3 regions of the Streptomyces sp. NPDC090021 genome follow, and region 1 is predicted to be linked to each of the others. Evidence: riboswitches for the same ligand, from Rfam matches in the RefSeq annotation. Region 1 holds a riboswitch; each other region holds the start of a gene.
What was found. Region 1 has a riboswitch for thiamine pyrophosphate ahead of thiC (phosphomethylpyrimidine synthase ThiC). Riboswitches for the same ligand answer to the same signal wherever they lie in the genome.
Positions count from the first base shown of each region.

Region 2: it holds a riboswitch for thiamine pyrophosphate, as region 1 does, so the genes downstream of both, thiO (glycine oxidase ThiO) here and thiC (phosphomethylpyrimidine synthase ThiC) in region 1, are expected to answer to the same signal.
Region 3: it holds a riboswitch for thiamine pyrophosphate, as region 1 does, so the genes downstream of both, ACIPXC_RS18110 (thiamine ABC transporter substrate binding subunit) here and thiC (phosphomethylpyrimidine synthase ThiC) in region 1, are expected to answer to the same signal.

Region 1 is NZ_JBIVFO010000005.1:143,665-148,867, forward strand. It holds gene ACIPXC_RS05430 (IclR family transcriptional regulator) at 1-527, shown strand, start outside; gene ACIPXC_RS05435 (SsgA family sporulation/cell division regulator) at 625-1,074, shown strand; gene ACIPXC_RS05440 (YibE/F family protein) at 1,160-2,590, opposite strand; TPP riboswitch at 2,630-2,775, shown strand; gene thiC (phosphomethylpyrimidine synthase ThiC) at 2,769-4,565, shown strand; gene ACIPXC_RS05450 (hypothetical protein) at 4,796-5,203, opposite strand, start outside.
Region 2 is NZ_JBIVFO010000042.1:35,225-40,427, forward strand. It holds gene metF (methylenetetrahydrofolate reductase [NAD(P)H]) at 1-120, opposite strand, end outside; gene thiE (thiamine phosphate synthase) at 261-896, opposite strand; gene ACIPXC_RS28300 (Rv2175c family DNA-binding protein) at 972-1,337, opposite strand; gene ACIPXC_RS28305 (NAD(P)/FAD-dependent oxidoreductase) at 1,422-2,642, opposite strand; TPP riboswitch at 2,724-2,835, shown strand; gene thiO (glycine oxidase ThiO) at 2,833-4,002, shown strand; gene thiS (sulfur carrier protein ThiS) at 3,999-4,199, shown strand; gene ACIPXC_RS28320 (thiazole synthase) at 4,205-4,999, shown strand.
Region 3 is NZ_JBIVFO010000020.1:71,064-76,266, reverse strand. It holds gene ACIPXC_RS18115 (ABC transporter permease) at 1-623, opposite strand, end outside; gene ACIPXC_RS18110 (thiamine ABC transporter substrate binding subunit) at 737-1,837, opposite strand; TPP riboswitch at 1,923-2,032, opposite strand; gene rlmN (23S rRNA (adenine(2503)-C(2))-methyltransferase RlmN) at 2,091-3,206, opposite strand; gene ACIPXC_RS18100 (phosphatidate cytidylyltransferase) at 3,340-4,416, opposite strand; gene frr (ribosome recycling factor) at 4,416-4,973, opposite strand; gene pyrH (UMP kinase) at 5,056-5,203, opposite strand, start outside.

The sequences.
Region 1 (5,203 bases):
GGCTCCAGCAGAAACGTCGCAGCATGATCCTCGATTCGCTCGCGCACTTCCGCGACGCGGTTGGGGCGCCCGTCTACTTCGCGGTCTACCGCGAGGGTGAAATCGAGGTCGTGGGGGTCTCGGACACCCCGGGCAGTCCGGCGTGCGAGGAGTGGGCCGACTTCCGGGAGACCGGATTCGCGCACGCCATCGGGCAGTGTCTGCTCGGCCAGCTCGACGAGAGCGCACGCAAGGACTATTACGACCGCCATCCGGTAGAGGCCATCACCCCCTATACGGTGCGCGATCTGCGCTCCCTGGAGAACCGGATCGGGGCCCTCGGGCGAATGCAGCCTGTAATCGAGAGGCAGGAATATGCCCTCGGCACGGTCTGCGCCGCCATCCCCATCACGGCCGGGGATACGGCGGCGACCATGGCCATTTCTTTGCCCCTGCACCAGGAAGATCGATTGCTGTATGTAGTCGATCGGCTACGGAGTGAAGTAGGCGCGCTGTTGAGTACCCTCTCCTTCTCTATCAGTATCTGAAAACTCACTCCTTGTGATCCGCAAGCGCTTCCACCACTCTTGTCAAGAGGGCCCTGGGGGATCATTCCTGGCCACTTCCACTACAGCGGGGTAGGCAATGCGCGAGTCGGTACAGGCAGAGGTCATGATGAGTTTCCTCGTTTCCGAGGAGCTCTCGTTCCGGATCCCGGTGGAACTCCGGTACGACGCCCGTGATCCCTACGCAGTCCGCCTGACCTTCCACCTTCCCGGAGACGCGCCCGTGACCTGGGCGTTCGGCCGGGAGCTGCTCCTCGACGGCATCAACAAGCCGTGCGGTGACGGCGATGTGCACATCGCTCCCACCAGCCCCGAGGAGCTGTCCGACGTCCACATCCGGCTCCAGGTCGGCGGCGACCGGGCCCTGTTCCGGGCCGGCGCGGCACCGCTCGTCGCGTTCCTCGACCGCACCGACCGGATCGTCCCGCTCGGACAGGAGCGGAACACCGGGGACTTCGAGGAACACCTGGACGAGGCGCTCGGCAGGATCCTGGCCGAGTCGAAGCACAACGAGCAGAACGCTGGCTGAACAGCCCCCAGCCCCCCAGCCCCCCAGCCCTCCAGCGCTCAGCCCATCAGCGCGCAGCCCTTCAAGCGCTCCAGCGCTCAGCCCTTCAGCGCTTGCGCCGCCGGCCCCGGCCGCCGCGCACCGGTCCCGAGCCCGGTGCGACGGCCGGGGATTCCGGCCGGTCGGCCGAAACCACCAGCGCGGCCAGCGCCGTCGTCACGGGCACCGAGGCGACCAGCCCGATCGAGCCGACGAGGGTGCGTACGATCTCCACCGCGACCAGCTCGCTGTTCGCGACCGACCCCATGCTGCTGTTGGCGATGGAGAACAGCAGGAGCAGGGGGAGCGCGGCGCCCGCGTAGGCCAGCACCAGGGTGTTGACCACCGACGCGATGTGGTCGCGGCCGATCCTGATGGCCGCCCGGTAGACGGCCCGCGGCCCCATCGACGGGTCGGCCTGGTGGAGTTCCCATACCGCCGAGGTCTGGGTGACCGTCACGTCGTCGAGCACGCCCAGCGATCCGATGATGATGCCGGCGAGCAGCAGACCGCTCATGTCGATGTCCGGGTACAGCCCGTGGATCAGCCCCGTGTTGTCGTCGGTGTTGCCGCTGAGGAACGCCCAGTCGATGAACACCGACCCCAGCAAGCCGATCAGCAGCAGCGACACGAGCGTGCCGAGGACCGCCACCGAAGTGCGGGCGGTCAGACCGTGGCACAGGTAGAGCGCGATCAGCATGATCGCGCTCGCCCCGACCACCGCGACCACCAGGGGATTCGATCCCTGGAGGATGGCGGGCAGGATGAACAGCGTCAGCACGCCGAAGCTGACGACCAGCGCGATCAGCGCGAACAGCCCGCGCATCCGCCCGACGAGGACGACCGCGAGCGCGAAGATGCCGGCCAGCACCGCCAGCGGGACCTTGCGGTTCACGTCGATCACCGAGTACTGCAGGTCGCGGGGCGCGTCCGGGGCGTAGGCCACCACCACCTCCTGGCCGTCGGCCAACTGCCGTGGCGCGCCCGGCTGGACGATCTCGACGAAGGTGCGCCCCTTATCCGGGCCGCTGCCGATCTCGACGGTGGCCTTCTTGCAGTCCCCGGTCTGAGCGGCCCGCGCCGCGCCGCCCGACGGGGACCCGCCGGTCGCCGGCGCCTGCGAGGCGTTCACGGACTTGCAGTCGACCTGTTCCAGCGAGACGACCTTGGCCTGCTGGGTCTGCCGGTCGAAGCCCACTCCGGTCCGCTCGTGGCCGGGCGTGCCGCCCGGCCAGAGCACCGCCAGGCCGACGAGGACGGCGGCGGCGAACGGGATCAGCACAGCCGCGATGACCTTGCGCAGGTGCTTCGAGACGGGGGCCGCCGGCCCGTGTGCATGACTGTGCGAATGGCCGTGTGAGTGGCCCGATGACTGGCCGGGGGAATGGCTGGGGCCGTCGTGCGCGTGGCCGGAGTGGGCACTGGGCTCGGGGGGCTCGGTGGGGGGCTGCGGCGATGACGTCACCAGCAGATCATCGCAAGAGATGAGGGGGCCCACTGTTCAGCACGCCATGGATGACGCTAGCGTGGGGGCTACTTTGCACAACGCGGGAGCTCGGAGCACCGGGCTGAGAGGACGCTGATCACCGTACGCGCATCACGGATGCGTACGGGAGGAGGCTGCGTCGACCGCCGAACCTGTTACCGGGTAATGCCGGCGTAGGGAGATAGGTCTCATGACCATTCAGGACGCACGCACGCCTGCCGTCAGCCACGACGCCGACGGCTCGACCGAGCGCAAGCCGGGCTGGCACAAGGGCTACGTGGCGGGCTCCCGCCCCGACATCCGGGTGCCGGTCCGCCAGGTCCACCTCACCAACGGCAAGGACGTGACGCTCTACGACACGTCCGGTCCGTACACCGACCCGCAGATCGAGACCGATGTGCGACGGGGTCTCGCGCCGCTGCGCGAGAACTGGATCATCGGCCGCGGCGACACCGAGGAGTACGCCGGGCGCCCGGTCCGCCCCGAGGACGACGGCATCAAGCACACCTCGCCGCGCGGTGGCCTCAAGAACCTCGACGCGGTCTTCCCGGGCCGTCCGCGCCAGCCCCGCCGGGGCCGTGACGGTGCCGCCGTCACGCAGCTCGCGTACGCCCGCCGCGGGGAGATCACCCCGGAGATGGAGTACGTCGCGATCCGCGAGAACGTCTCCCCCGAGGTCGTCCGCGAGGAGATCGCCGCAGGTCGCGCGGTGCTCCCGGCGAACGTGAACCACCCGGAGATCGAGCCGATGATCATCGGCAAGAAGTTCCTGGTGAAGGTCAACGCCAACATCGGCAACTCCGCCGTCACCTCCTCCATCGAGGAGGAGGTGGAGAAGATGACCTGGGCGACCCGATGGGGCGCGGACACGGTCATGGACCTCTCGACGGGCCGCAACATCCACACCACCCGCGAGTGGGTGCTGCGCAACTCCCCCGTCCCGATCGGCACCGTGCCGCTGTACCAGGCGCTGGAGAAGGTCGACGGCCGCGCCGAGGACCTGACCTGGGAAATCTACAAGGACACGGTCATCGAGCAGGCCGAGCAGGGCGTCGACTACATGACGGTCCACGCCGGCGTGCTGCTGCCGTACGTCCCGCTGACCGCCCGTCGCAAGACCGGCATCGTCTCGCGCGGCGGCTCGATCATGGCTGCGTGGTGCCTCGCGCACCACAAGGAGAACTTCCTCTACACGAACTTCGAGGAACTCTGCGAGATCCTGGCGACGTACGACGTCACGTACTCGCTGGGTGACGGCCTGCGCCCCGGTTCCATCGCGGACGCCAACGACGCGGCCCAGTTCGCCGAGCTGAAGACGCTGGGCGAGCTCAACACCATCGCCAAGCGCCACAACGTGCAGACGATGATCGAGGGTCCGGGCCACGTCCCGATGCACAAGATCAAGGAGAACATCGACCTCCAGCAGGAGATCTGCGAGGAGGCGCCGTTCTACACGCTCGGCCCGCTGACCACCGACGTCGCGCCCGCCTACGACCACATCACGTCGGGCATCGGCGCCGCGATGATCGCCTGGTGGGGCACGGCGATGCTCTGCTACGTCACGCCCAAGGAGCACCTGGGCCTGCCCAACCGGGACGACGTCAAGACCGGCGTCATCACCTACAAGATCTCGGCGCACGCCGCGGACCTCGCCAAGGGCCACCCGGGCGCCCAGGAGTGGGACGACGCCCTGTCCGACGCGCGGTTCGAGTTCCGCTGGGAAGACCAGTTCAACCTGGCGCTCGACCCGGACACGGCCCGTGAGTTCCACGACGAGACCCTGCCCGCCGAGCCGGCGAAGACCGCGCACTTCTGCTCCATGTGCGGTCCGAAGTTCTGCTCCATGAAGATCAGCAGAAGCATCACAGAGCAGTTCGGCGGCGACGAGCCTGCCGCGTCGGAGGCGGAGATCGCCGAAGGCATGCTCAAGAAGTCGGCGGAGTTCGCGGCCTCGGGTAACCGGGTCTACCTGCCGCTGGCCGACTGACCTGCGCGAACGTGGCTGGCCGACGACATTCCGGGGGGAGTCGTCGGCCAGCCTTCGCCGTTCTGTCGCCTGATCTTCTGACGATAGATCGTCCCTCAGCACACGGTCCCGGTTCCGCCATTTCGAACCGGGACCGTCTGTGTCAGTCCCTCTGGGCGGCGCCCCAGGCCAGACGACCTGAACCGGAGGTCCACCTGCGGGTCGATGTGACCGAGGTGGCGGCGTCGCGATCAGACGAGGGACGGCAGGGTGCCGCGCTGCCAGCGGCCGAGCCAGAAGGCCATGGCCGACGGCTGGTCCTGGTTTTCGGTGGAGCCGTCGTGTAGCAGGTACTCCGTGGGGGCGATGTAGCCCTCGCCGGGTGCGAGGCGGATCCGGATGCACCGGATGGGGTGCCTTGCGGCGACGTGGGCGCGGTAGTCGTCCGTGCTGGGGCAGCGGTACGCATAGTCCTCGGGGTGGACTGCCCGGCAGACGGCTTGGGCGTCGAGGGCGCCCAGAAGGATGTAACGGGTTCCGGGGCCCAAATTGAGGGCGAGGCGGCGTCGGCCGGTCGTCTTCTGCCCGTAGTTGAGCTTGTCCCAGTTGTCGAGATGGAGGCCGATGAGGCGGCCGTCCTGGTAATTCTCAGTGGTGGT
Region 2 (5,203 bases), on a different contig from region 1:
GCGTTCGCCCTTCTCGGTCTTCGGGGCCCAGAACTCGAAGGAGTACGAGCGCCCGGACGCGAGGAGGTCGCGGACCGTGTGTGCGCGGTCCGACCAGGTGGAAGCGGTACCAGAGGCCATGTGGGCAGGTTAGACGCGGCCCGGCGCTCCCCGAAGCGGCGTCCGCCTTTTGGACAGGTTTTTGGACACCTGTGGCCCTGCCTCTGGCCGGGAAGGGCCTGTACGGGCCGGCGCGGCGCGGAATGCCACGCCGCCGGGACTCAGCCGAGGCGGGCCCGGATCCGCTTCGCGAGGTCCGCCGCGGCGGCACCGGGGTCGGGGGCCTCCGTGATCGCGCGGACGACCACGACGCGGGTGGCGCCGGCGTCGAGCACCTCGTCGAGGTTCCCGGCGTCGATGCCGCCGATGGCGAACCAGGGCCGGTCCTGTTCCAGGGAGGCCGTGTAGCGGACCAGGTCCAGGCCGGGGGCGTGGCGGCCGGGCTTGGTGGGGGTGGGCCAGCAGGGCCCGGTGCAGAAGTAGTCCACGCCCGGTTCGGCGGCGGCCGCGGCGACCTCGTCCTCCGCGTGGCAGGAGCGGCCGATGAGCACCTGCCCGCCGAGGATGGCGCGGGCCGCGGGGACGGGGATGTCGCCCTGTCCGAGGTGCAGTACGTCGGAGCCGATGGCGTGGGCGACGTCGGCTCGGTCGTTCACGGCGAGGAGCCTGCCGTGACGGCGCGCGGCCTCGGCGAAGACCTGGAGGTGTTCCAGCTCCTCGCCCGCCTCCATGCCCTTGTCGCGGAGCTGGACGATGTCCACGCCCCCGGCCAGGACGGCGTCGAGGAACTCGGGGAGGTCACCCTGGCGCTTGCGGGCGTCCGTGCACAGGTAGAGCCGGGCGTCGGACAGCTGCATGGGTGTACCCCCCGTGATGGAGGCGGTGTACGGGCGCGGGGCCCGTACACCGCGGTGGAGCTACTGCGGATCAGGTCAGAGGGCGAGCGCCTGAGCGCGGCGCTTCACCTCCGTGCCGCGATTCTCGCTCAGCGCCTGGGCGGGGGTGCCCGGCAGGGTCGGGTCGGCGGTGAAGAGCCACTCCAGCATCTCCTCGTCGGAGAAGCCGTCGTCGCGCAGGACGGTCAGCAGGCCGACGAGGCCCTTGACCACCTTGTCGCCGTCGATGAACGGCGCCGGAACCTGCAGGGCCCGGTTCTCGCCCCGGCGGACGGCGATGAGCTGCCCTTCCTTGACCATCTGGCGGACCCGCGTCACCTCGACGTTCAGCATCTCCGCGATGTCGGGGAGGTACAGCCAGTCGGGGACGAGGGAATCGATCTTTGCGTCAATCTCGGTCACAGGCCAAGCCTGCCACCTCCCACCGGCAGCCGGTAGCCGGGCGGACCGTCCGTGGCACGCCGCCCCGGCCGGGCGGGCCGCCGGCTACGCGGTGGCCGATTTCAGCGGGGTGCCCGGGTCGGCGACCCGGACCGGGTCCACCGGGACGCCGGCCTCGATCAGCCTGCGGCCCTGCGCCAGGTCGCGGGGGCGGCCGACCGCGAGGACCGCGACCAGGGCGCCGTCCCGCAGCCAGCACACCGACCAGGTCTCCTGGCCGGTGTCGCCGCGCCGGACGAGGGTGTCGGCCCCGCCGTGGTGGCCGGCGTACTGCACGAAGCGCCCGAACTGCTCGGACCAGAAGTACGGCACCGGGTCGTAGACCGCGGTGGGTTCCCCGGCCAGGATGTTCGCCGCGACGGCGCGCGGGCCCTGGAGGGCGTTGTCCCAGTGGTGGACCAGCAGCCGCGTCCCGTAGCGCCCGGACGGGAAGGAGGCGCAGTCGCCGACCGCGTACACCCCCGGCAGGGAGGTCAGCAGGTGGGCGTCCGCGGTGACCGAGCCGTCCGCCCCGCGCTCCACTCCGGACCCGGCCAGCCATCCCGTGGCGGGGCGCGCGCCGATCCCCACGACCACCGCGTCGGCGGGCAGGGTCCTGCCGTCGCCCAGGAGGACCCGTCCCTCCTCCACCGCGGTCACCTTCGCGCCGGTGATCAGTTCGGCGCCGGCCTGTGCGTACCAGCGAGCCATCGGCTCGGCGACCTCGGCGGGCAGGGCGCCCGCCAGCACCCGGTCGGCCGCCTCGACGACGGTCACCGCGCAGCCCGCCTCCCGGGCGGCGGTGGCGAACTCGGCGCCGATCCAGCCCGCGCCGACGACCACGACCCGGGAGGCGGCCGCCAGGACCGGGCGCAGCCGCGCCGCGTCGTCCAGCGTGCGCAGCAGGTGGACTCCCGGGACGCCCTCGGTGCCCGGGAGGGGCAGCGGCTGCGCGCCGGTCGCCAGGACGAGGGTCCCGTACGGGACCGGTCCCGCCTCGGTGTCCAGCTCGTGGTCGGCGGCCCGCAGTCCGGTGACCTCCGTACCGAGGCGGAGTGCGATGTCCAGGCCTTCGAAGTCCACGTCGAAGGCGGAGTCCTCGGCCTTGCCGAGCAGTACCGCCTTGGACAGCGGGGGGCGGTCGTAGGGCTGGTGGGGTTCGGCTCCCAGCAGGGTCACGGGGCCCGTGAAGCCCTGCTCGCGCAGGGCGACCGCGGTCTGCACCCCGGCCATTCCGGCGCCGACGATCACGACGCCGCGCTGATTCTGTTCCGTCTGCTCGCTCACGCGGCCACCCTAATCTTCTGACGCTCCGTCAGGAACAGGTGCCGCCTTACCCGCCGTCCACGGCCGGGATAGTCTGGCAACCGTACCTATCGCGGGAGTCCGGCGCACCGGGCTGAGAGGGAGGCTGTCCGGCCTCCGACCGTACGAACCTGATCCGGGTCATGCCGGCGAAGGGAGGGGCTGGACGCCCATGCACTCGTCTCGAAAGGGATCCGACGTCCTCGTCATCGGGGGCGGCATCATCGGCCTGGTCACCGCCTGGCGGGCGGCGGCCCGCGGACTGAGCACCGTACTCGCCGACCCGGCACCGGGCGGCGGCGCCGCCCGGGTCGCGGCCGGCATGCTCGCCCCGGTCACCGAACTGCACTACGGCGAGGAGGCCCTCCTCGGGCTCGGTCTCGCCTCCGCCGAACGCTATCCGCGGTTCGCCGCCGAGCTCGCGCAGGCGGGCGGCGGCATGGACATCGGCTACCGCGCCTGCGGCACCCTCGCCGTCGCCCTCGACGCCGACGACCGCCTCCACCTGCGCGAACTGCACGCCCTCCAGCGCCGCTGCGGCCTGGAGTCCGCATGGCTCACCGGCCGCGAGTGCCGCCGTCTGGAACCCATGCTCGCCCCGGGCGTGCGCGGCGGACTGCGCGTCGACGGCGACCACCAGGTCGACCCGCGCCGGCTCGCGGCCGCCCTGCTGGCCGCTTGCGAAGGCGCCGGGGTGACCGTCCACCGGGCGGCCGCCGAACAGCTGCTCACCACCGCGGACCGGGCGACCGGCGCCCTCCTCGACGACGGTACGGAGCTGCGCGCCGACCAGGTGGTCCTGGCCGCGGGTTCGCTCAGCGGCAGGCTGGCGGGCGTACCCGCCGAGGTGCTGCCGCCCGTGCGGCCGGTCAAGGGTCAGGTGCTGCGGCTCGCCGTGCCCCCCGCCTACGCGCCCTTCCTCTCCCGCACCGTACGGGCGGTCGTGCGCGGCAGCCACGTCTACCTCGTGCCCCGCGAGAACGGCGAACTCGTCATCGGCGCCACCAGCGAGGAACTCGGCTGGGACACCACCGTCACCGCGGGCGGGGTCTACGAACTCCTGCGCGACGCGCACGAACTGGTACCCGGCATCACCGAACTCCCGCTCACCGAGACCCGGGCGGGGCTGCGTCCCGGCTCGCCCGACAACGCCCCCCTGCTGGGCCCGACCGACCTGCCCGGCCTGCACCTGGCCACCGGGCACTACCGCAACGGGGTGCTGCTGACCCCGCTCACCGGCGAGGTGATGGCCGAGCTGCTGGTCACCGGCGAACTGCCCGAGATCGCACGCCCCTTCGCCCCCCGACGCTTCTCCGCCGCACGTCAGGAGTCGTACGCATGACCATCTCCGTCAACGGCGAGCCGCGCGAGGTCGCGGCCGACACCACGCTCGACACCGTCGTCGCCGACCTGACCGCGGCCGCCTCCGGGGTGGCCGCCGCACTCAACGAGACCGTGGTCCCGCGCGGCCAGTGGCCGGCCACCCCCGTGGGCGACGGCGACCGCGTGGAGATCCTCACCGCGGTCCAGGGAGGCTGACCGGCATGGCCGACGACCTCTTCACCCTGGGCGACCGGACCTTCTCCTCCCGCCTGATCATGGGCACGGGCGGCGCCCCGAGCCTGGACGTGCTGGAACGCGCCCTGGTCGCGTCCGGCACCGAACTCACCACCGTGGCCATGCGCCGCCTGGACCCGACGGTGCAGGGCTCCGTCCTCTCCGTCCTGACCCGGCTCGGCATCTCGGTCCTGCCCAACACCGCGGGCTGCTTCACCGCGGGCGAGGCCGTCCTCACCGCCCGGCTCGCGCGGGAGGCCCTCGGCACCGACTGGATCAAGCTGGAGGTGGTCGCGGACGAACGGACCCTCCTGCCCGACGGTGTCGAACTGCTGGACGCCGCCGAGGTCCTGGTGGACGAGGGCTTCACCGTCCTGCCGTACACCAACGACGATCCCGTGCTCGCGCGCAAGCTGGAGGACGTGGGCTGCGCGGCGATCATGCCGCTCGGCTCCCCCATCGGATCCGGGATGGGCATCCGCAACCCGCACAACTTCGAGCTCATCACGGAGCGCGCGGGGGTCCCGGTGATCCTGGACGCGGGAGCGGGCACGGCGTCGGACGCCGCGCTGGCGATGGAACTGGGCTGCGCGGCGGTGATGCTGGCCTCGGCCGTGACCCGGGCACAGGAGCCGGTCCTGATGGCATCCGCCATGCGGGACGCCGTCTCGGCGGGCCGCCTGGCCTTCCGGGCGGGCCGCATCCCCCAGCGCCGCTTCGCCGAGGCCTCCTCCCCCACGGAGGGCCGGGCCGCCCTGGACCCGGAACGCCCGGCGTTCTGACCCGAGCGCCCCCGGACGTCCCGAGGTCCCGGAGCCCGGCGCGCCCTGCGGCGCCGAGCGTGCTGGTCACCGGCCCCGGGGCGGGCGGGCGGCCGCCGGTCCCCGGCGGGGAGCCGAGGGGTGGGAGCCCCGCCCCGCCCCCTCCCCCACGTCACAGCTGCGCTGCAAGGCGACCCGCCCCCGCCGGGGGCCCGGCGTCGGCTC
Region 3 (5,203 bases), on a different contig from region 1:
TAGGCCGGTCCGCCCAGGATCAGGACAACGCCGAAGGAGCTGAAGGTGAAGAGGAACACCATCAGGGAGGCCGCGGCCACCGCCGGGGCCAGGGCGGGCAGCGTCACCCGCCGCCAGGCGGCGAACCGGTCGGCGCCCAGCACCCGCGCGGCTTCCTCCTGGCGCGGGTCGAGCTGGGCCCACAGCCCGCCGACCGTGCGGACGATGACGGCGTAGTTGAAGAAGACGTGGGCCAGCAGGATCGCCCAGACGGTGGTGTCGAGGCGGATGCCCGCCGTTTCGTCCAGCAGTCCGCCGCGCCCGAGCAGGGCGAGGAAGGCGGTGCCCACGACGACGGTCGGGAGCACGAAGGGGACGGTCACGACCGCCCGCAGCAGCTGCTTGCCGGGGAACTCGAAGCGCGCGAAGACGTACGCGCCGGGGAGTGCGATCAGCAGGGTGAGCACGGTGGAGGCGAGCGCCTGCCAGGTGGTGAACCACAGCACGTCGGCGATGTCGGGCCGGGCCAGGACCTCACCGAACCGGCCGAACTGCCAGCCGGTGTCGGTCTTGAGGCCGCGGCCGACGATCGCGGTGACGGGGTAGGCGAAGAACAGCCCGAAGAAGGCCAGGGGGACGGCCATCAGGGCGAGGCGGACGGCGGTGGCGCGCCCGCTCTCGCCCTGTCCGGGTGTCCGCCCCGGTCCGGGGACCGGGGCGGCGTCGTGCGGCGCCGCGCCCGGGTCCTTCGTACCGCTTACTTCACGACGAGCGCGGTCCATGCCTTGACCCACTGCTCACGGTTCTCGGCGATGGTCTCCGGAGCGACGTTCTCGGGCTTCTCGACCACCACACCGTGCTGGGTGAACAGCTCCGGCAGCGCGGCGTCCTTGACCACGGGGTTCACGAACATCTGGAGCGGCATGTCCTCCTGGAACTTCTTGCTGATCATGAAGTCCACGAGGGCCTTGCCGCCCTCCTCGTTCTTCGCGCCCTTCAGCAGGCCCGCGAACTCGACCTGGCGGAAGCAGGTGCCGGTGGAGACGCCCGTGGGGGCCTCGGCCGGCTGCGGCTCGCCGTAGAGGACCTCGACCGGCGGGCTGGAGGCGTAGGAGACGACCAGCGGGCGGTCGCCCTTGGCCTTCTTGCCGCCCGCGGAGCCGGAGAACCGCTCGTTGTAGGCCTGCTCCCAGCCGTCGACGACCTCGACGCCGTTGGCCTTCAGCTTGGTCCAGTAGTCCTTCCACCCCTCCTCGCCGTACTTGCCGACGGAGGCGAGCATGAAGCCGAGGCCGGGAGAGGAGGTCGCGGCGTTCTCGACGACCAGCAGGTTCTTGTACTCGGGCTTGACCAGGTCGTCCAGCGTCTGCGGCGGGGCGATCTTCTTGTCGGCGAAGTAGGCCTTGTCGTAGTTGACGCAGATGTCGCCGGAGTCGACCGGGGTGACCCGGTGCTCCTTGTCGAGCACGTACTCGGGCTTCACCCCGCCCAGGCCCTTGGCCTCGTAGGGGGTGAAGATGCCGTTGTCGAGGGCGCGCGAGAGCAGGGTGTTGTCCACGCCGAAGAAGACGTCGCCGCGCGGGGAGCCCTTGGTGAGGATCTCCTGGTTCAGGGCGGCGCCCGCGTCACCGGACTTCAGCACCTTGACGGTGTAGCCGCTCTGCTGCTCGAACTCCTTGAGGACCGCTTCGGTCACGTTGAAGGAGTCGTGGGAGACGAGCGTGACGGTCTTGGACTTCGGGGCGTCGCTCGTGCCGGCGGGCTTGTCCTTGGCGTCGCCGCCGCCACAGGCGCTGAGCGTGGTGACGCCCAGCGCGGCCGCGAGCGCGGCGCCCGCGATCTTCCTGGTGGTGCTCACTGGTGAATTCCTCCTGGGATGACCAGGAGAAGACGCGGCCCTGACCGGCGCTCTGTGCGAGCGGACGCCGGGCAGGGCGCAACAGCTTGAGTGGTGACCGAACTTCCTACCCCGAATGACCGGGGCGAGGTTCAGAGGGTCTGCGGATGACGGATACCGCACTCTCAGCGCTGTGGCGCTCCCCTGTCGGAATATGCAATTGGTTCGGCCACAGGGTACCCCGTGGCCGAATGGGGCCGGCCGGAAGCGGAGGCTAGCGCTCCGAGGCTGCGAGCTGGCCGCACGCGCCGTCGATCTCCTGACCGCGGGTGTCACGCACGGTCACGGGCACACCGTGGCGGGCGATCGCCTCGACGAAGGCCTTCTCGTCCTCGGGCCGCGAGGCGGTCCACTTCGAGCCGGGCGTCGGGTTCAGCGGGATCAGGTTGACGTGGACGCGCTTGCCCTTGAGCAGCCGGCCCAGGAGGTCGCCGCGCCAGGCCTGGTCGTTGATGTCACGGATCAGGGCGTACTCGATCGAGATCCGCCGGCTGGACTTCTCGGCGTACTCCCAGGCCGCGTCGAGGACCTCGCGGACCTTCCAGCGGGTGTTCACCGGGACCAGGGTGTCGCGCAGCTCGTCGTCCGGCGCGTGCAGCGAGACGGCGAGACGGCACTTGAAGCCCTCGTCGGCGAACCGCAGCATGGCCGGGACCAGGCCGACGGTGGAGACGGTGATGCCGCGCTGGGACAGGCCCAGGCCGTCGGGCTCCGGGTCGGTGAGCCGGCGGATGGCGCCGACGACGCGGTTGTAGTTGGCCAGCGGTTCGCCCATGCCCATGAAGACGATGTTCGACAGCCGGGCGGGGCCGCCGGGGACCTCGCCGTCGCGCAGGGCGCGCATGCCGTCGACGATCTGGTGCACGATCTCGGCGGTGGAGAGGTTGCGGTCCAGGCCCGCCTGGCCGGTGGCGCAGAACGGGCAGTTCATGCCGCAGCCGGCCTGCGAGGAGATGCACATGGTGACCCGGTCGGGGTAGCGCATCAGGACGGACTCGACGAGCGTGCCGTCGTGCAGCTTCCACAGGGTCTTGCGGGTGGTGTCGTCGTCGCAGCTGATGTGCCGGATGACGTTCATCAGGTCCGGGAGGAGCTCCTGCTGGAGCTTGGTCCGGGAGCCCGCCGGGATGTCGGTCCACTCGGCCGGGTCGTGCGCGTAGCGGGCGAAGTAGTGCTGGGAGAGCTGCTTGGCCCGGAAGGGCTTCTCACCGATCGCGGCGACCGCTTCGCGGCGCTCGGCCGGGGTCATGTCCGCGAGGTGCCGGGGCGGCTTCTTGGCCCCGCGGGGAGCGACGAAGGTGAGCTCACCCGGAGCGGGACGGGGGGCCATGCGGTACTCCTCAGTACGACGAGGTGGGGGTCACCCCGCGCGTGCAGGGCCGGTCCGCGGCTGAAGCCGCTGGACGGAAAGGGCGCGCCGCGTACGCGCGGCGCGCCCTCCAGGATAACCCGACCGGGACCGGTCAGCCGGTGCCGACGAAGGCCGCCAGCAGCAGCCACACCACCGGGGCGGTGGGCAGCAGCGAGTCCAGCCGGTCCATGATGCCGCCGTGGCCCGGCAGCAGGGTGCCCATGTCCTTGATGCCCAGGTCCCGCTTGATCATCGACTCGCCCAGGTCGCCCAGGGTGGCGCTGACCGCGACCGCGAGGCCGAGCAGCAGGCCCTGCCACCAGGCTCCGCCGTCGATCAGGAACTCCATGCAGAGCGCGCCGGCGGCCATGGCGAAGGCCACCGCGCCGAAGAGGCCCTCGCGGGTCTTGCCGGGGCTGATGCGCGGCGCGAGCTTGGTCTTCCCGAAGCGCCAGCCCACCGCGTAGGCCCCGGTGTCACTGACCACGGTCAGGAGCAGGAAGGTGATCACACGCTGCGGCCCGTCGTCGGCGGTGAGCAGCATCGCGACGAAGGTGGCCAGGAAGGGCACGTAGAACGCCGCGAAGGCACCCGCCGTGACGTCCTTGAGGTAGTCCTCGGGGGGCTCGGTCATCCGCCACACCAGGACGGCCAGCACGGTCAGTGCCATGGCCACCCAGGCGCCCTCGGCCCCCCGGACGTATCCGGCGACGACCATGGCCGCGCCACCGACCGCGAGCGGGACCAGAGGGGCCTTGATGCCCTTCTTCTCCTGCAGCCGGGAGGTGAGCTCCCACAGGCCGACGACGACCGCCACGACGACGACGCCGACGAAGACCGCCTTGACGATCAGGAGAGAGGCGAAGATCACCGCGCCGAGGCCTACGCCCACCCCTATCGCGGCGCGCAGGTCCCGCCCCGCGCGCTTCTTCTGCGGCGGGGGGGAGGAGTCCTGCGGGTGCTCGGCATGCGGAGGCGGGGGGCTGGGCATGGGCTCCTGCGGCGGCGTATCGGCGCGGAAGGGGGAGCCGCCGTGCGGGGCGGCCCCCCGATCGCGTGCTTCCCGGTCGTCGAAGTCACGGCCGGCGGCATCGGGCACGATGGGCATGGGCCGAGTGTGCGGGCCCACCTGCGCATCGTATGCGGGACCCGCCGGAACCGGCTCCGGCTGCCAGGAAGAGTCGTTCATCAGACTTCGAGGAGCTCGGCTTCCTTGTGCTTGAGGAGCTCGTCCACCTGCGCGACGTACTTCGCGGTGGTGTCGTCGAGCTCCTTCTCCGCGCGACGCACCTCGTCCTCGCCCGCCTCCTTGTCCTTGACGAGCTTGTCGAGGGCGTCCTTGGCCTTGCGGCGGACGGAGCGGATGGAGACCTTGGAGTCCTCGGCCTTGTTCTTGGCGACCTTGATGTACTCCTTGCGGCGCTCCCCGGTCAGCTCGGGGAAGGTCACACGGATGATGCGGCCGTCGTTGCTCGGGTTGACACCGAGGTCGGAGTCGCGGATGGCCTGCTCGATGTTGCGCAGCGCGGACGCGTCGAACGGCGTCACGATGGCCATGCGCGGCTCGGGGACCGCGAAGGAGGCGAGCTGGTTGATGGGCGTGATGGCGCCGTAGTAGTCGGCGACGATCTTGTTGAACATCGCCGGGTGCGCACGGCCGGTGCGGATCGCGGCGAAGTCCTCCTTCGCGACGACGACGGCCTTCTCCATCTTCTCCTCGGCCTCGAGGAGGATTTCTTCGATCACCACGTGCTCCTGCATGTCTTGAATGGATGGTTCAGGCGGGCGGGCGGGCCGGTCCGGGCCGCCCGGACCGGCAGCGAACTGCTCAGGCCCGGGTCTCTTCGTCGCTGACGAGCGTGCCGATCTTCTCACCCTTGACGGCGCGGGCGATATTGCCCTCGGCGAGCAGCTCGAAGACGAGGATCGGCAGCTTGTTGTCACGGCAGAGGGTGATCGCCGTGGCGTCGGCGACC